Regions from separate parts of the Lysinibacillus sp. fls2-241-R2A-57 genome, predicted to be linked through region 3. Evidence: riboswitches for the same ligand, from Rfam matches in the RefSeq annotation. Region 3 holds a riboswitch; each other region holds the start of a gene.
What was found. Region 3 has a riboswitch for cobalamin ahead of cobT (nicotinate-nucleotide--dimethylbenzimidazole phosphoribosyltransferase). Riboswitches for the same ligand answer to the same signal wherever they lie in the genome.
Positions count from the first base shown of each region.

Region 1: linked by a shared signal. The riboswitch ahead of QRN68_RS07660 (energy-coupling factor ABC transporter permease) and the one ahead of cobT (nicotinate-nucleotide--dimethylbenzimidazole phosphoribosyltransferase) in region 3 are both predicted to bind cobalamin.
Region 2: linked by a shared signal. The riboswitch ahead of QRN68_RS07520 (FecCD family ABC transporter permease) and the one ahead of cobT (nicotinate-nucleotide--dimethylbenzimidazole phosphoribosyltransferase) in region 3 are both predicted to bind cobalamin.

Region 1 covers NZ_JARVRU010000037.1:4,015-10,452, reverse strand. The annotation lists gene cobJ (precorrin-3B C(17)-methyltransferase) at 1-717, opposite strand, end outside; gene QRN68_RS07665 ((2Fe-2S) ferredoxin domain-containing protein) at 722-1,093, opposite strand; cobalamin riboswitch at 1,236-1,419, opposite strand; cobalamin riboswitch at 1,662-1,846, shown strand; gene QRN68_RS07660 (energy-coupling factor ABC transporter permease) at 2,078-2,824, shown strand; gene QRN68_RS07655 (energy-coupling factor ABC transporter substrate-binding protein) at 2,826-3,098, shown strand; gene cbiQ (cobalt ECF transporter T component CbiQ) at 3,104-3,874, shown strand; gene QRN68_RS07645 (energy-coupling factor ABC transporter ATP-binding protein) at 3,874-4,710, shown strand; gene QRN68_RS07640 (S8 family peptidase) at 5,193-6,438, shown strand, end outside.
Region 2 covers NZ_JARVRU010000036.1:45,105-51,542, forward strand. The annotation lists gene QRN68_RS07500 (S-layer homology domain-containing protein) at 1-754, opposite strand, end outside; gene QRN68_RS07505 (endonuclease Q family protein) at 837-2,003, opposite strand; gene QRN68_RS07510 (hypothetical protein) at 2,076-2,246, opposite strand; gene QRN68_RS07515 (heme ABC transporter ATP-binding protein) at 2,513-3,307, opposite strand; gene QRN68_RS07520 (FecCD family ABC transporter permease) at 3,313-4,359, opposite strand; cobalamin riboswitch at 4,509-4,698, opposite strand; gene QRN68_RS07525 (biotin transporter BioY) at 4,873-5,469, shown strand; gene QRN68_RS07530 (YdhK family protein) at 5,587-6,174, shown strand; gene QRN68_RS07535 (response regulator transcription factor) at 6,203-6,438, opposite strand, start outside.
Region 3 covers NZ_JARVRU010000002.1:31,787-38,224, forward strand. The annotation lists gene glnA (type I glutamate--ammonia ligase) at 1-204, opposite strand, end outside; gene QRN68_RS00255 (MerR family transcriptional regulator) at 301-675, opposite strand; gene QRN68_RS00260 (methionine gamma-lyase family protein) at 833-2,083, opposite strand; gene QRN68_RS00265 (trimeric intracellular cation channel family protein) at 2,345-2,950, shown strand; gene cobT (nicotinate-nucleotide--dimethylbenzimidazole phosphoribosyltransferase) at 3,062-4,117, opposite strand; cobalamin riboswitch at 4,233-4,409, opposite strand; gene QRN68_RS00275 (ABC transporter permease) at 4,498-5,247, opposite strand; gene QRN68_RS00280 (HEAT repeat domain-containing protein) at 5,598-6,026, shown strand; gene QRN68_RS00285 (M56 family metallopeptidase) at 6,403-6,438, opposite strand, start outside.

The DNA of each region.
Region 1 (6,438 bases), on a different contig from region 3:
GTCGTAGAAGAACGTTGATGAATTTCCAATCACAACGGTTGTTAGCATACCAATATCGTGTTCTAGCATTTCTGCCAAAGTCGTCATTGTAATTTCCTGGCGTTCACGATACGCGCTTTTCACAAGTCCTACCGGCGTATCTGGAGAGCGATATTCTAATAAAATTCGTTGTGCCTCCACAATTTGTCTCGTACGACGACCACTCTTTGGGTTATAAAGAGCAATAACAAAATCCGCCATTGCGGCTGCTTCTACTCGTTTTGCAATTAAATTCCAAGGCGTTAAGTGGTCACTTAAACTAATCGTACAGGCGTCATGCATAATCGGAGCACCTAGTAAACTTGCACACGAATTGATAGCCGAAATACCCGGAACAATTTCTACCTCAACACCAGTTGCTTCCGTCCAGCCTAGCTCGATTAATACCTCATACACTAATCCCGCCATGCCATAGACACCAGCATCTCCGCTCGAAATAACAGATACGATACTGCCTGCCTCTGCTTGGCGGACCGCTTCCTGTGCACGTGAAACCTCTTCTGTCATACCGGTACTAATAATTGACTTTGCACTTACTAAATCCTGAATAAGTTCAACATAAGTTTTATAGCCTATGATCATATCACTTTGTTGTAGTGCCTCCACAGCACGAGTCGTAATATGTTTAAAATCTCCAGGTCCAAAGCCAACTACGAAAATCTTCCCTTTTTGCGACATTTTGTTACCCCTCTTTCACCTTTTCAATACCTTTAATGGCTGTTGTTTGTGCTGTACGCTGTAACGAACCTTCACGCAGTGTAAAGACATGCTCATTATGTAACGATTCGTGATTTAAATCTTGAACAAGTGCCCGCGCATGCTCTGTGGTCGGCACACGGTACCAATTCCCTTGAGGATAAGCGATGACAACACAAGCATCCTTACACCTACCATTACAGCGTGTCCTTGTCGTATGTATTTCCTTATCAATCGCCAGCAACTGAATTTCATCACGGATTGCCTGTGTAATTTCCTCTCCATCTTTTTTCATACAGCTACTGCCATTGCAAATAAAAAGATGCGTTTTCATCCCCTCTAAATTCCATGTTGTCATTGTTGTTCTCCCCTCATTTGCTTTTAGGAAAAAGAAAAAACCTTTACTCTAGACGAAGAGTAAAGGTTTTGTAGAAGCCAAATTAAAACGAATATATACAGGTACTCGCTCTCGCTTCAACTTCTCCCTCCGAAAAGTTTGCATGCATTTATCGCAATAAGCAGGTTTCCTGACTTAAGCTTCCTTTTACTTTCGCGCCTTCCCAAGTTTTCACTAGTGGCATTTGCGATTTCATCAGCTATTACAGTAGCGGGGGCTGTATCGGATTTTCACCGATTTCCCTATTATCTCGAAAATATTCGAGCACTTATTGACGTTTTTATATGAAATTGTATTTTTTATGTAATAGAAATCTGTCTCTATCATAGCTTATTTTTTTAAAATTTCAATATTTCTTTCTTAATTTGTGACATTTTTATTAATTATTCAGCAAATTTCCCCTAGAAAAAAGGGAAATTCCTCTTCTGTATTATCCGAATTTTCTACAATGCCCCTCAATTTAAAAAATTTTTCATAAAAAAGATAGCTTGTTTACGGAAATTCATGTTACACTTTGTCGTGAAATCTCACAACTTCATCTTTTTTCGGTGCGAATTGTTCATCAATTCGCTTAAAAGGGAAGCCGGTTTAAGTCCGGCGCGGTCCCGCCACTGTACTAGGGAGTTTTATAGATAATGTCACTGTCCAAAGGATGGGAAGGCCTATAAAACGTTGAACTAAAGCCAGGAGACCTGCCGAAAAATAAGTGATCGTTTCAACCTACGAGGATAGGTGTGCGCCTAGCAGATTAGATTTTTAATTACTTTTTTAGCTATGCACTTTTCCTGAATCGGAGAAGTGTTTTTTTATCTTCATTTTCATCTCAAGGTGGTAGATGCGTACAGATATGGTTCCGGTTGAGGAGCAAAACACCTATTTTATGGCAAGGTGAAATAATTTCGTTCGCACGCTAATTCGAAAATTTTAATGTAAGGAGGAGAGATTTTGAAATTCTCAGGTTGGAAGCTTAGTTATTTCTTACTGGCATTTTTATTCGTGCCAAATCGTGCATTTGCTATGCATATCATGGAGGGCTTTTTGCCGATTGAATGGGCAATTTTTTGGTGGGTCATTTCCATTCCATTTATTATTTTAGGATTACGTTCAATTCGCAAAACCATTGATGAAAATCCTGAAACAAAAATGATACTAGGTTTATCGGGTGCCTTCGCCTTTGTGCTATCAGCCTTAAAAATCCCTTCTGTAACAGGGAGTTGCTCGCACCCGACAGGAGTTGGACTTGGGACTGTTCTTTTTGGGCCACTAGCTATGAGTGTGATCGGGACAATCGTATTATTATTCCAATCTTTACTTTTAGCACATGGTGGACTTACAACTTTAGGGGCAAACGCCTTTTCCATGGCAATTGTTGGTCCTATTATTGCTTACTATGTTTTTAAAGGCTCACAAAAAATAGGGCTATCATTTTCCATAGCTGTCTTTTTAGCAGCAATGCTTGGTGACTTAGGTACATATGTTGTCACTTCTGTACAGTTAGCTCTTGCCTTCCCTTCTGAAGTAGGAGGATTTATGGCTTCATTCACAAAATTTGCTGGTATTTTTGCATTAACACAAATTCCTCTCGCTATTAGTGAAGGAATTTTAACAGTGATCGTTATGAACTTCTTGAAAAAATATAATTTGAGCGAACTAAAAGCATTACGTGTTTTCTCAGCAAAGGAGGCACACTAATATGAAAAAAAATTTACTGCTCCTAGCAATTGTTGTGTTTCTAGCAATCTTCCCTCTCTTTATCCAAAAAGGTGCAGAATTTGAAGGGGCTGATGGCCAAGCAGAAGCAGCGATTAGTGAAATTAACGCTGACTACGAACCTTGGTTTGAAAGCATATGGGAGCCACCGAGTGGTGAAATTGAAAGCTTATTATTCGCACTACAAGCTGCTATCGGCGCTGGATTTATCGGCTATTTTATCGGCTTAATGCGCGGCAAACATAAAGAAGGTTAAACGCTATGTTACTCATTGATAAGTATGCATATATGAATAAACTAGCGTCTGTTCATCCGCTAGAAAAAATGACGTTATCCCTGGGATTACTATTATTGTCGCTTATCATTAGAGATGAACGAATTTCACTCATTACATTTATTGTGATGAGTGCTTTTATCATTCTAAGCGCAAAAATTCCATTTAAATATTATGCAAAACTACTATTGCTACCAGGATTTTTTTTACTTTCAAGTTTAGTATCCATATTAATTTCTATAGCACCATCAACAAGCACGCTACCTGCTCACATATGGTCTTTCACTGTAAATAATTGGACAATTTTCGTCAGCAGTGCAAGCATAACGATAGCACAGCAGCTTTTTTTCATCGTCCTTGGCAGCACTAGTTGTTTGTATTTTTTAATTCTTACAACATCGGTACAATCAATTTGCTATGTTCTACGACAATGGCGACTTCCTGTTTTATTTGTAGAGCTAGTAGAATTAACGTATCGTTTTATTTTTATATTTTTAGACAGTATGCAAAAAATTCATCTTGCCCAGCAGGCTCGCTTAGGTTACCGCTCCCCTATGCAGTGGCTACGCTCCATATCAATGCTGATTGCAGCATTATTAGCAGAGCTGTTTCAACGAAGTCGTGAGCTAAACAATGCAATGGAAGCACGCGGTGGCGAAACTGTCTATTGGCAAGAGAATGTTACCTATTGCATGAAAAACTGGCTAGGTATTGCTGCTATCTTTATTTCCCTCATCATTTATGGAGGTTTTTTCTGATGACAGACTTTTACTTTGAACTAAATCAATTATCCTACGCTTATGCCGATGGAACTCATGCTTTAACAGATATTACACTCCAAATTCCAAAAGGGAAAAAAATCGCTTTACTTGGTCATAATGGAGCTGGAAAGTCAACGTTATTTCAGCATTTAAACGGCATTTTGAAGCCTACCACTGGAAATATATCCTTTTGTGGCAAAGAACTTAACTATAGTAGAAAAGCATTAAAAGAATTACGCCAACAGGTTGGTATTGTTTTTCAGGATGCAGACAACCAGCTTTTTTCAGGTACAGTTAAGCAAGATATTGCATTTGGACCTTTGAACCTTGGTTGGACGACTGAAAAAATTGAAGAGAAAATAGCATGGGCTGTTGCTCAAACTGAAGTTGAACCATTACTCGATAAACCGATCCATTTTTTGAGTGTTGGACAGAAAAAACGTGTGGCAATGGCTGGAGTTCTAGCGATGGAACCATCTGTTTTATTATTAGATGAACCAACAGCTGGACTAGACAATTATTATGTTGCACAAGTTTTACAGTATTTAGCTAAATTAGAGAATGGTGAACGTACTATTTTACTAGCAACGCATGATATCCCATTAGCCTATGAATGGGCAGATCAAATAATCGTAATGGAAGCTGGGAAAATTATTTATAATGGAGACCCTGTTGAATTGTTCTATCAAGAAGAGTTACTTGAACGGGCCCATCTCGAACGCCCATGGGTCTTTGACATGACGATTGCCTTGCAAAAGAAGAAACTATTTGAGAAAAACATTACAATGCCCCGTTCAAAGGGAGATTTACAAAGACTAATTGAGCAGCTTTAAGACGATGCTTTAAGGTTATAACATTTCTTGGACTATAGTTGCGTTTTTAGCTCATCACCAAAAGTTGTGGATGACATTTGTTAAAATATATGCCCTGTATATTAGGTGATTGGAGTGTCAAGTTTCGCCGCTAACCAAGCGAACTTCGCCGCTAAAGCACCCTGTTCCGACGCTATCTAAGCGATTTTCGCCGCTAAAGCACCCTGTTCCGACGCCAACCAAGTGAACTTCGCCGCTAAAGCATCATGTTCCGCCGCTAACTAAGCGGCAGCGACAAATGTTTTATCTGTGCGAAAGCCAAAGCGTCCAGTCGGAACGGAAATCAACCACTCGTCATAGTGATGATTCATAGATTTTACATAAAGGAAAAATATAGATTGGTACTTTTGGAAAAATAACGACTTATTTACGAAACTTTTCTATCAGTCATCCGTATTAGTATAGATGTAACTTAAATCAACACAATCAAGGAGGTCATACAGTTGAAGAACTGGAAGAAAAAATCATTTGCTATAGTAGCATCTGCTGCACTAATGGTTCCTACTGCTTCTGCCTTTGCTGAAACACCACAAAAAGCAGAGAAGAACCCAGAGTCAGTGAAAGTAGCAAACAATCAGAAACAAACCGAAAAGAATCAAAAAGAATGGATTAGTCAGGATACAATTATCGTCAAGCACTCTGGTCTTGATAAGAATGTGCATAAAAAAATTGGCGCGAAAGTAATCCGCTCTATTCCTTCTTTAGGTTACGATGTTATCCAACTTAACAAGGGAGTAACTTTAGAAAAAGCAGTTTCATATTATGCAAATCAAAAAGGGGTTAAAAATGTTTCTCCAAGTTACATGTATCATTCCTTCGACACTGGCGTAGATCCAAAGAAAAATGATATGTATCATTTAAATCTGCTTGAAATTGATAAGGCCCTAGAATTAGCAGGCAATAATGAAGTAAAAGTTGCGGTTATCGATTCTGGTGTAGATTTTAAACATCCAGATTTAAAATCTCAAGTGCTTCCACCATATAATGCAGCAGCACCTGCCAATACTACTTCTACTGGTGACCATGGAACACATGTAGCAGGTATTATTGGAGCGGCAAAAGACAATGCTGTAGGAGGACATGGGGTTAATCCAAATGCTAAACTTATGCCAATTGATGTATTCAATGGAAAAGCTGGTGCCAATGATTTCGTCATTGCCCAAGGTATACTTTACGCTATTGAGCAAGGCGCTGATGTTATTAACATGAGCCTTGGTGGCTATGGAGAATCTCCACTAATGAAGGACGCTGTTCAGAAAGCTATTGATCATGGAATTACTGTTGTAGCGGCTGCAGGAAATGAATCCACAGATAATTACTCCTTCCCTGCTTCATACGAAGGTGTTATTAGCGTAGGTTCTACAAATGATCGAAACAAACTATCAAGCTATTCAAACTATGGTCCATCAGTTGACCTAGTAGCTCCAGGTGAAGATATATACAGTACTGTTCATGATCAGAAAAAAGGATCATCCTATGTGAAATTTAGTGGGACATCGATGGCATCTCCTGTTGTTGCAGGTGTAGCGTCTCTACTAAAATCAAAATATCCAAATTTAAAGCCTAATGAAATAGAAGCTATTCTCGAAATGACAGCAAAGGATTTAGGTGACAAGGACTATGATCTTACATATGGACATGGCCTCGTTAACCCTGTGAAAGCATTACAGTTTGATATAAAAAATCTAC
Region 2 (6,438 bases), on a different contig from region 3:
CTGCTTCACTTAAATGAATATTTTCTGGGTTTGGTAAATAGCTTGGAACATCTTTTGCTACAATATCGTATGTCGGTACAAAGATAGCACCCGCATTTTCAACAGTTGTTTTGATCGTCGTATTCATAACTGTTAATAACATTTTAAACTGTTTCTGTAAATCCTCACTATAGTACGGGAAAGAATTATAGTATCCCATAACATAAATTTGAGCGTTCGGATTTAGTTTCTTTATTTCTTCTAAAATAGCGGCAATATTTTTAATTGCTCCTTGCGATGCCTTTAACATCGCTGCTGCATTTATACCAGTTGTCTGAGACTCTTTTAAAATAGGTATTAAATCATTGGCACCTGCTGTCAAAGTAATAATTTCAGCCTCTTTAATAGAGGGACGAAGTTTTACCTTGTCATTTTTATACCCGAATCCTGTCACAGGCTTTTCCACATCATTTTGTATATCTTCCAGTACATTTTTTGTTGTATAGCCTGAATACGCAAATCCCTTATTATAAGAAGTGATGAAACCATCTTGCTGTAAAGCTTGTGCAACAAAATCTGCGTAACCTAAACCGATCATGCCAACCTCATTCATACCATGAGCCAAAGAATCGCCAAGTGCAACGTAATCTGCCTGAGCTACCCAACTTGGCGCTATGTAATCTCTCTGCTCCGCAGCGTTTGCCCCTACTGGTAGCGCTAATTGCAACGCCAGTACACCAGCCGCTAAAAATCGAAATTTCTTTGATAATTGCATACACTCACTCCCCCATCTTTTGCTAATTACTATTTTAATATATGGAGGATGAAAATGGGTTAAATAAGAGAAATTGTTTTTTCTATTCAAGCTGTATCTTCCCATAAATGCCACCACCACCAGCTTCAATTGCCAATTGTCCTGTTCTTGCTAAATCGATCATCTTAGCAATCTTATGTGGTACAATTTGTTCAAGCTGTTCTAGTGAGACTCGATGCAAGATGTTCATCTCTGTACCAAATGCTTGTAGCAATCTTTCCATCATTTTCGGTCCTAAACCTGGAATAAAATCTAGTGGTACTTGGTGAATATACGGTGGTCGAACACGTTTATCCGTCAGCTGCTCTGATAGCTCCATAATACGTAAAGAAACTCCCTTAATAATTTGGATACTTTCACAGTTAGTACAGATTGTTGCCATATTGCTAAGCTGTTCACCACATTTTGCACAGACAGTCTGATGATATTTGCCCAGCAAAGGATTTAAGCCATAATTGGCTGTTACAGCGCGCCCTTGCTGTTCATGTAGCGCCATTTGTAGCTCTGTAAAATTGGCATCAGATAGTCTTAATTTTTGATACTCACGTGCAATTTTCCCAAGCGAATGTGCATCAGAATTGCTGACAAATGTGTATGCTTGAAGCTCTCTGATGTTACTCACCATAGCGGTATCAGAACTTAAACCTAGCTCAATCGCATCTATAAGTTGCGGGTCAAATACTTCTGTTAAACTACGATGCACACCTTTACCAAACAAACTTTTAAACGGTGTAAAAACATGCGCAGGAATAAACAGCCCTCCTAACTCACGAACCTTTTGCTGCAATGTTCGACCATCACAATAGATACGCTGTGAGCTTAAATGAATATTTTTCATATGATAAGACATCCAATTTGAAAATTCCCTCATAAGTAAAAGTGTTGGAAAATAGGCAAGTACGTGGATTGGTCCAAGGCAATGACAATCATAAATCTCAATTTCAGTGCCTGGGATAAGGGTTGTGTCTTTATAACGAAGCCCTCCCTGTTCTAGCTCCTTCAGTTCACCCCGTTCAATCATTTCTGACATTTCATCCATAACCTCTGGTGAATGGCAATCAATAATTCCAATAATATCTAGTCCCTTTCTTGCACTAGAAGTCTCGAGAATTTTTGTTAACGTTAACGATTTACTGCCAGTAATTTTGACAGCGCGTCCACTTAAAGTACGTCCAATATGAATATGTAAATCTGCATATAAATTTTGCATCATTGTAAACACCTCTATTATTTTCAATGAAATAAAAAAACCTCACATTGCTGCAAGGCGTTTCACTCTTAATTATGATGGATGATTGCTGTGAGTACTATTATTTGATTCATAAGCACCTGAGCCCTGTGATGGCATTGTCGAAGAATCATACGCCACTATTGTCACGCCAATTGTCTTCTCTAGCTCATTAATTTTTTCAAGCTGTTGCTGATCTAATTGTGCAAACTTTATCTCTTCCACTTTCATCAATTCCTTTCACGTATACAATTCCCCAAAAAGGATATAAGTATACACGAAGAAAATGAAGCTCTTTCTTCTATTAACAGTTGTCCTATCCATAAATAGCAGGTGTATCTGTTATTGTTGAAAAACAAAATGGTCAAGAAGATCTTTGTAAATTTTGTGGCGCTTTAAATAAGGGTGATTTCCGTCCCAGGCTATTCGTAAAAAAGCGCCCAGCCGGAACGGAGATCAACCCCTCCTTTTGCCGAAGAACCATACTTTATTTATGTAGTTTTTAAAGCTTTCTTCGTAAATTGCTCAGAGACATACGTTAAATAAGGCTTCCCTGTAAGTGGATGTATTTGAATATCAGCATAAACACCAAATACATCCTGTAATAATTGTGGCGTAAGTACTTCTTCTGGTGTTCCAAAACAAACAATTCGACCTTGCTGTAAAACATAAATTTGATCGCAATACATAGCTGCAATGTTTAAATCATGTATGGCAGCAACAACTGTTAAATGTAGGGTTTGAATTAGATCCATTAGCTGCAATTGATGCTGAATATCTAGATGATTTGTTGGCTCATCTAAAATAAGCATCTGTGCTTGCTGAGCGAGAGCACGGGCAACCATCACACGCTTTTTTTCTCCCCCCGAAAGAGAGCTAAAGCTACGTTTCTCTAAATGAGCAATCCCTGTTTGATCAAGTGCACTTTTTACAATTTGAAAATCTTGTTGTTGATCAAGCTCGAATAGTTTTTTATGGGGTGTTCTCCCCATACTTACTAAATCATGTACGGTAAAGTCGAATAAGACCGGTGTTTCTTGGCTCACAACTGCTAAATTTTTCGCAATACTTTTACTCGATTGCTTTAAAATATCCTGTTCATTTAATAAGACTGTTCCACTTTCTGGTTTTAATAAACGATACATATTCTTTAGTAGCGTTGACTTCCCACTACCATTAGGACCAATCAGCCCAACGAATTGCTTTTCCTTTATTTGAACACTTACTTCATGTAATATGCGTTCATCAGAAATGGAGAAAGATACTTGTTTCGCTTCTAATGTCATAATTTTCAATCCCCTTCACCGAAAGAATAATTGTTACGACGTAGCAGCCAAATGAAAAATGGCCCACCACAAAAAGCCGTGATAATTCCAATTGGCATTTCTTCAGGAGCAATTAAAATTCGGGCAAGTGCATCTGCCCAAACTAAGAAAATCCCCCCTAATAAAGCACTAATCGGTATGACATATTTATGGTTTGAACCTACAATTAGCCGTACAATATGTGGAATGATTAAGCCAACAAATCCGATTGAACCACTGACTGCGACAAGAACACCCGTTAATAATGAAACTAATAAGATAAGTTGAACTCGAAACTGTTGTAAATTAACCCCTAAAGTGACAGCTGCTTCATCTCCAAGAAGTAATAAATTTAAACTTCGATAGTGGAGCCATAACAAGGCAAACACCACAATAAAAATAACTGTAGGAATTAAAACATTACTCCACTTTGCACCAGCTAAGCTTCCTAGCATCCAAAACATGACTGCCTTCATTCCGCCCTCTTGCTTCGACATCATTAATATAAAATTTGAAATAGCAGATAAAATAAACGACACCGCCATCCCTGAAAGTAAAAGTCGAAAGACAGAAACTCTACCGCCAACACGCGCTAAGAAGAAAACTAACGCCATCGCTGTGAGAGAACCGATAAATGCAGATACGGAAAGAGCATAAACACCAAGAAATGAAAAAGCACCTAAAATGATGACAGCTGTAGCACCAACCGTTGCACCAGAAGAAATCCCTAAAATATATGGTTCAGCAATTGAATTACGAACAAGTGCCTGAATAGCTGCTCCTGCAATTGCCAATCCTGCTCCAACGATAGCAGCGAGCAATACACGTGGAGCTCGGATTTGCCAAATGATAATTTCCTGTGAGCGACTCCAATCTTGTTCTATTCCATTTTGTATAAGTGGGATTTTTGAAAGGATGACCTTCCATACATATTGTGGCGTAACAGAAACCGATCCAACCATTATAGCAATTGTCATTGAAATGAGTAGAACTAGAAGAAGAGTCATTGAGAGTAGTATAAATTTTTTATTCATCTGTTTATTAACTCCTAATCAAAAATAATAGGTACGAAGCAATAAAAAAGGGTATTCCATGCTAAATACGCATAGAAATACCCGAGATTAAACAAAGTAAGAAAGATTTCCTTCTATTGTCCGTAATCGCTTTCATCCTCGTGGGCATTACAGGTATTCGCTAATTGGCAGGTCTCCTGGCTTCGAATCAATGTACTATGATTGCCTTCCCATTCTAGAACAGTGGCTAAATCATCATAGAACTCCTCGTTACAGTTGCGGGACAGCGTCGGATTTGCACCAACTTCCCTTTTAAGTGACACATTTACAAGATGTCACACCATTAGCATCATATATATTTTAAAATTATGACGATTCTATCATATATTTTAATAGTTCGTCTATTACTAGAATTATTCATCCAAATAAGAAGGATAATTATTTTTGTGTTAACTGAATAAAATAATCAAGTTGACACAAAAACTTTATTTTCTTACACTATTATTATCAACATTACTTATTAGGGGTGAAATAATGACAACAGTAGCGGAACACTCGCATCACAAATTAAGAACAGTAGATATTGCTTATATTGGACTATTTTCAACATTGATGATGATTGGCGCTAATATTACTTCCTTTGTACCTTTTATGGTTGTTGGTGGCGTACCAATTACGCTGCAAACATTTTTTGCTATATTAGCAGGACTGATTCTTGGTAGTAGAAAAGGTGCACTCGCTTGTACTGTTTATATGTGCATCGGTTTAGCAGGCGCACCTGTATTTGCACGTTTCAGTGGTGGCTTTGGACAAATCTTAAGTCCTACATTCGGTTTTATTGTCACTTTTATATTAGCTGCATATGTTGCAGGGCTTATTGTAGAGCGCAGCGGAACGAAAAAAAGCTATGTAATTGCTGCTTTAATTGCAACTGCCATTAATTATTTACTTGGAACGAATTGGATGTATTTCGCCTATAAGCTATGGGCTAGTGCTCCAGATGCTTTTTCTTATAAGATGGCATGGCTTTGGATGATGCCTCCATTACCAAAGGATATTATTTTAGCTATATTTGCCGGTATTTTTGCCTACCGCCTACAAAAAGTATTGAAAATAATTCCTGTTAAATAACAGAAACCCTTCTTTAGTTTGATGCTAAAGAGGGTTTTTTTTCTTGTAAGACTGCTATCCACAATTTCTGCACATTTATTTGCTACATTAAGGGCAAATAAGGAGGAGGAAATTAACATGATATTAAAAAGACAATGGCTTATTGGCATACTGACAGCATTAGCTTTACTAACATTATCAGCTTGCTCTGCCAGTTCAACTAAGCCGGAAACCAATTCAAAAAATAACACCGAAACTGAGCAGAGCACTGAGATGGATCATTCTATGATGAACCATTCAAGCTCTAGTGAAGTACCAACAACTTTGAAAAATGCTGAAAAACCAAAGTTTCCTGTTGGAAGCACCGCCATTATTACGGATGGTCATATGGCAGGTATGAAAGGCGCAGAAGCAACGATTGTTGGGGCTTATGATACGACAGCCTACATTGTCTCCTATGAGCCAACTACAGGTGGAAATCGCGTAGATAATCATAAGTGGGTTATTCATGAGGAATTGATAGATTCAGGTGAAGCTCCATTGGCTCCTGGTACAGAAATCAAAACGAATGCATCTCATATGGAAGGCATGGAAAATGCGACTGTCCATATAGATGAGGCACTACAAACAACCGTTTATATGATTGATTATACGTCTACAACTACAGGTGAAGCAGTGAAAAACCATAAATGGGTTACGGAAGAAGAGCTAGCAACAAAAAAATAAAAATTCAACCTCTGCGGGAATTCTTCCGTCAGAGGTTGTTATTTCTAGCTTCTAAAGGCTTTCGATCAGCTGACTTATGCCATTTATAGCCGATTCCCCAAACTGTTTGTAAGTACTCATCAGCTGGAAAACCACTTTTTCGTAATTTTTCTCGTAAATTACGGACATGTGAATCAATAGTTCGATCTTCAATTGATACGTTATAACCCCAGACTGTATTAATGAGATGTTCTCTTGAGAAAACTTTATTTTGATAATCAAGAA
Region 3 (6,438 bases):
CATGTCCGATTCTTCGATACGAACGAAGCCTTCAATAGAAGAGCCATCAAACATCATTTTATTTTCTAGAGCTTTGTCTAATTGGCTTACAGGAATCTCAACGTTTTTGATTGTGCCAAGAATATCTGTAAATTGTAAACGAATAAAGTTTACGTTTTTTTCCTCGATAAGACGTTTAATGTCCTCTTTTGTGTATTTACCCACAGTTTTCCACACTCCTATAAATTGTCTAGCTTTTATTATTACCCTATCCTATTAAAATAATCTAAACTGTTCACCAAAAGCGTACGTTTACTTTAATTAATAGAATCGAGATAAATCCCCTTGTCGGATGGATGATTTTTGCATGCGCTGTGCTTGACGCATTTCTTCACGCATGATGCGACGTAATTCTGAGTCACTTAAATTTGGTTCTTCTGTTGCAACAGCGTCATTCTTTTTAGCGAATAGTTTTTTAATCTTCGCCATATTCATGCCCTGTTCCAAGTAATCTTTAATTTCAAGCAGTATGTCGACGTCATTTAATGAAAACATTCGACGATTGCCTTCTGTTCGGTGCGGCTCAATTAAATGGTGTTCTTCATAATAACGAATTTGACGTGCCGAAAGCTCAGTTAATTGCATCACAATATTCATGGATAATAACGGCATATTTCGTCTAATTTCACGACTCATTTAAGTCCCTCCAATACCCGCTAATCATATAACGAAATTTTTACACTGTCAACTAGTCATGTAAGGTTTCCTTACATGGATTAAAATATTTTTTTCGAATTGATGAAAAATTGTAAAAAACTATTCAAAACGGATGTATTGAATAGTTTTTTATCTCCTATTTTCGGATTTTTTGTACTGCACTACAAATAGCAAATTTCACATGTTCGTATGTTAACCCACCTTGAATAAATGCTGTAAACGGTGGACGAATAGGACCGTCTGCTGTGAGTTCAATACTGGAACCTTGAATAAATGTTCCTGCCGCCATTATGACATCATCCTCATAACCAGGCATATACGCTGGCTCTGGTGCATAATGCGCATTAATCGGCGAGTTCGCTTGTATTTCACGACAAAAGGCAATCATCTGCTCCGCTGTTTGGAAAGAAACAGCTTGAATTAAATCCGTACGATCAGCCTCATAGCTTGGCGATGTATTCATCCCAATTTCCTCAAGCATTGCTGCTGTGAAAATGGCACCTTTTAATGCTTGCGCGACAACATGTGGTGCTAGGAAAAAGCCTTGATAGAAATCACCGAGTGTATTTAATGTAGCACCAGCTTCAGCACCAATACCTGGTGATGTCATACGATAAGCACATTTTTCTACTAAATCTGCACGACCAGCAATATAACCTCCAATTTTCGCAAGGCCTCCTCCTGGATTTTTGATCAGTGAGCCTGCCATTAAATCAGCACCAATCTCCGTTGGTTCCTGTGCTTCCACAAATTCACCATAGCAATTATCAACAAAAATAACAGCATCTGGTGCTAATTCGCGGATTTTTGCACACATTTCTGCAATCTGCGAAACGGTAAAGGATGGTCGTGTTGCATAACCCTTCGAGCGTTGAATAGCAATCATTTTTGTATTTGGCGTAATTGCAGCTGCAACACCTTCCCAATCAATCGTTTTGTTATCGATTAAATCTACATGTCGATACCCGATTTTATAATCCTTTAAAGAGCCCGTGTCCTTGTCGCCGCCATCGACTATTGACTGCAATGTATCATACGGTTGACCCGAAATATAAAGTAATTCATCACCAGGACGTAACACGCCGAATAAACTAAGCGTAATTGCATGTGTACCTGAAATAATTTGCGGACGTACAATGGCAGCCTCCGCTCCAAAGACCTCTGCATATACACGCTCTAGATTGTCACGCCCTTCATCATCATAGCCATAACCATTAGACGGGTGTAGATGATAATCGCTTACTTGATGCTTTCGGAACGCAGCGAGCACTTTTTGTTGGTTGAAGAACGCCATGTCCTCTACCTTTGCATGAAAAGGACGCACCTTTTCTTCTATTTTAGTAGCTAACGCTAGTGTTTCTTCCATTAAATTGGTTGTAAAAGTCATTTTATTCTTCTCCATTTCACTTTTGTTCAAATCTTATCTTAACAATTTGTGAGCTTGCCTGCAAAATTTGCTATTGTTTCTAATTGCATTTTACGCTAATCTAAATTGCGGAATTAATCTATTACGTCCTGCTATAATAGGATATTTAATATCTGATAATTCCAAAGCATTAGTTGATACTTTTCTTAGTAGAAACTTCTACGCTACAAAAAAGTGTTTGTAACTAATAGAAAAGATCAATTCATATAGGGAGTGAAAGTGTTGGCTTGGGAGGTTTTTAGTATTATTGGAACAATTGCCTTTGCTATTTCCGGGGCAATAATTGCAATGGAGGAAGAATACGATTTATTCGGTGTATATATACTCGGAATTGTAACCGCTTTTGGCGGAGGAGCTATACGAAATTTGCTCATAGGATTACCTGTAACAACGCTGTGGGGGCAGGATATGATGTTCCAAATTGCCATTGCAGCAATTACAATTTTTTTCTTATTTCCACATCGCCTCATTCAACATTGGCATCGCTGGGGCAATTTCACTGATGCTATTGGTTTATCAGCATTTGCGATTCAAGGTGCCCTCTATGCCGTGAAGCTCGACATGTCCATTAGTGCCGTTATTGTAGCTGCTGTCTTAACAGGGTCAGGTGGTGGAATTGTTCGAGATTTATTAGCTAGACGACAACCACTAGTCCTCCGTGATGAAGTCTATGGTGTTTGGGCAGCACTAGCCGGGCTTATCATCGGGCTTGAATTATTTTCAGGGGATTTCTTTTTATATGTATTATTTGGTGTAATTACAGCACTAAGAGTTCTTTCATATATGAAAAAATGGCGTTTACCGTTACGGAAGTTGCAGCGGGCATAGCCACGTTTCCTTACATCACTGCATAACAACAAGCCCAAATAGCTGTTATTTGGGCTTGTTTTTTTAATCCTGTAAATAAAAAACTTATTTGAGAACCTCATAATCTTTAAATTACTTTTCTAACAGCAGTATAGATTCCTCTAATGTAACCATGTTTTTCATCATGGAGCTTGCTGCATCCAAAATAGGAAACGCTAAAGCTGCACCAGAGCCTTCGCCCAATCGCATATTCATCTGTAGCATCGGTTCAACCCCGAGCAATTCAGCTGCAATTTTAGCACCTGGTTCTTCAGAAGCATGAGAAGGAATGATATAGTCTTTTACTTTTGGTTCAAGTTCGTATGCAATAAGTGCAGCAATAGTAGAAATAAAGCCATCGATCACAACAGGTTTGCGATTGACAGCTGCAGCAAGTATAACCCCAGCCATAGCGCCTATTTCTAACCCACCAACTTTTGCAAGAATATCAATCGCATCGTCTCGATTTGGTTTATTTAATGCAATGGCATTGTGAATGACTGCTACTTTATGTGCCAGCCCCCCCGGTCCAACACCTGCACCGAATCCTGTTACTTCACTTGGATGACACTCATGAAGAACCGATAATATTGCAGCACTCGGTGTTGTATTAGCTATCCCCATTTCACCTGTCCCGAGTACATTGATCCCTTTTTTTATTTCCTCCGTAGCTACTTCAATTCCTACTTCAATTGATTGAATGGCTTCTTCCCTTGACATAGCAGGACCTTTTGCCATATTGTCCGTTCCGTATTTAATTTTTTTAATGATGACACCAGCATCAAGTGGAATATCCTCTTTAACACCAACGTCTACTGTGACTATTTTGGCATTTGTTATTTTCGCTACAGCGCAGACACCTGTTCCTCCTCTAGGAAAATTTAATGTTTGAAAGACCGTTACATTTTGCGGATTTGACGTTACCCCTTCATCATAAACACCATGATCTGCTGCACAGACAATAATTGCTTTACTATCAATCGCCGGAAATAGTTCTCCAGTAATTCCTGATAGTTGCACTGCTAAAGACTCAAGTTTCCCCAAGCTTCCTGGAGGCTTGCTAAGTGCATCTATGTACTCCCTTGCTGTCTCCATCATTTTGTTGTCCACACTTTGAATGTTTTGAATCGTTTGTTGTAATAATTGCATGAAAATTTCCCCTTTCTTTTTTGCCCTTGTTACTCGAAGATTGATCTAGAGAAAAAAATAAAAAGCCTGTAGTTTATTTCATAACAAATAAACTACAGACTTTTCCATCGTCTATAAAATACGAAGCAGTTAGGCAGGTCTCCTGGCTCAATTTCAACATTTCATAGAACCTTCCCAGAACATTGCTAGTGGCATTCTCTATGAAACTCCCTTTTACAGTGGTGGGACCGCTAAAGCTTTTCACTTTATTCCCTATTCTCCCGCAATGGGCACCTAAAGCTTTTATGCAATTATTTTAAATTTACGATAAAGTGTTTTTAGTGTCAATATTTAAAGTTGTTGAGCATTGTTGACATTTTGAAGTGAACGAATATACTTGATTATTCATATTTAAAAACTTTAACACAAAATACTAACGTAATTACTGCTATAGCAGTTAATACTGATAACTCGGTTAGATAAGTATTAAGATTTTGAGTCTCGAAGATAAGTGTTTTTCTTATAGCTTCAATAATATAATTAAGTGGATTAATATAAACAAATGGCATTAAAAATTTTGGCCACACATCACTCGGGAAGAAAGTACCACCTAAAAAAATGAATACAAGATTTGAAAGGTTTCCCATAGTAGTGGCGTTTTTTGCGTTATTAGCATATATTCCGATTATTAAACCTACACCTAATAAACTAAGACCACCCATCAATAACAACGGAATCAATAAAAGAGTATAAATAGAACTAAAATTTAATTGGACATTAAAAATAAAAACACTGATGCCCAATATAATAACTGTTTGTATAGCCATAATGAAAAGCTGTGTACTAAAAATTGATACCATTATTTTTGATGTAGAAATTGGCGTAACTTTAGTTTTTTTTAAAATACCCCTTTCCCTATATGAAACGATCATCACAGGTAAAGCTATTAGACCGATAGCTCCATAAGCCATTCCTAGAATACCTGGAAAGATATAGTTCATATATGACATACCATCTCTTGCCGCATCTTTTCCTGCTGTACCCATTAAAGCCATCATTAAAATAGGGAACACAGTACTCATAATAGCCGCTTGTTTACTTCTTAATTCCATTTTTAAAAATATAGAAGACAAATTCACAAAACTATTCATACTTTCAAAACACTTCCAGTCATATTTAAGAATACATCTTCTAAATTTGCTTTTTGAATATTAATACTAGTTGTTGTTATTTGTTTTTCATCTTCTGAAGTTCAAAAATCAGCACTTCACCACAGAAAATGAAAGATGATTACGTTCTTTCATGGGAGTTTAATAAGAAAAGCAAATCTAATAAAGAATAGTACATACTTATGATACGGTTCACCTTAATGTAGTTAGTTTCCATTTTCTATATATTTCCTTACCAGCGATTCATCGCTATTTTCACCCAGACAACGTATAATAAGAGAAGCAGAAGAAGAATTCATTTTTCCTCTAGTTAAAAAAAGAGGTGCAATTACTTGAAACAGTTTGAAACAGCATTACCGGAGCAGTATGAAACATTAAAAAAACAGGCCAATTATACGTCTAGCTGGCGAGAGCGTTTAGACGCAGTCGAAATGTTATCGGCTTATCAACATGACAAAATCATTGATTTATTAAAAAATCGTATGCAGCATGATACTGTCAACAAGGTGCAATTAGCAGCCTATGAAGCACTCGTGGCGTTTGGTGAGGACGTAGAGAAGCCATCACCTGCACGTTTTGATATTATCAAAGGCACAGACAAAATTTTCCTGAGGGTGAAAAAGAGCTTGCCAAAGGACCATACAGTGGCAGACTTTGCGGATAAACTAAAACGTATGCGTTTAGATGTCTTTGATGCGTATGAAGGCGACAAAGGTGTACAATTTATGAACTGGTTAGAGGAACGTTGGGCAAAACTATAATCAGTAGTTTTGCGATTTATGAAGGAAAGTCATTCTCTCCACTTGTGGAGGGAATGGCTTTTTCTTATCTTTCGCTGCGGTTCATCGAAACTAATATTAAATTGTATTACTTCTTTTCTTTGATCATCTAACTTTATTGTTTAATAAGAAATCCTATTAACTTTAAAGCTAATAGGATTTCTCATCAAACTTTATTTTAAAACCACACCAACAAAGTGGGAAGAAATTGAGTTTATTATGAAAAAATGATGGAGTAAATGAAAACTAGTCCCGGATTTCAGGACTAGTCTTTGGAGCAACTTATTTATTCTTCATTTGTTGCGATTAAACGCTATTCCGTCGTACTATTTGATGCATCAGTAACAATAATTACATTTCATTTTTCGCCTTTATTTGTTGCGATTACATGTGG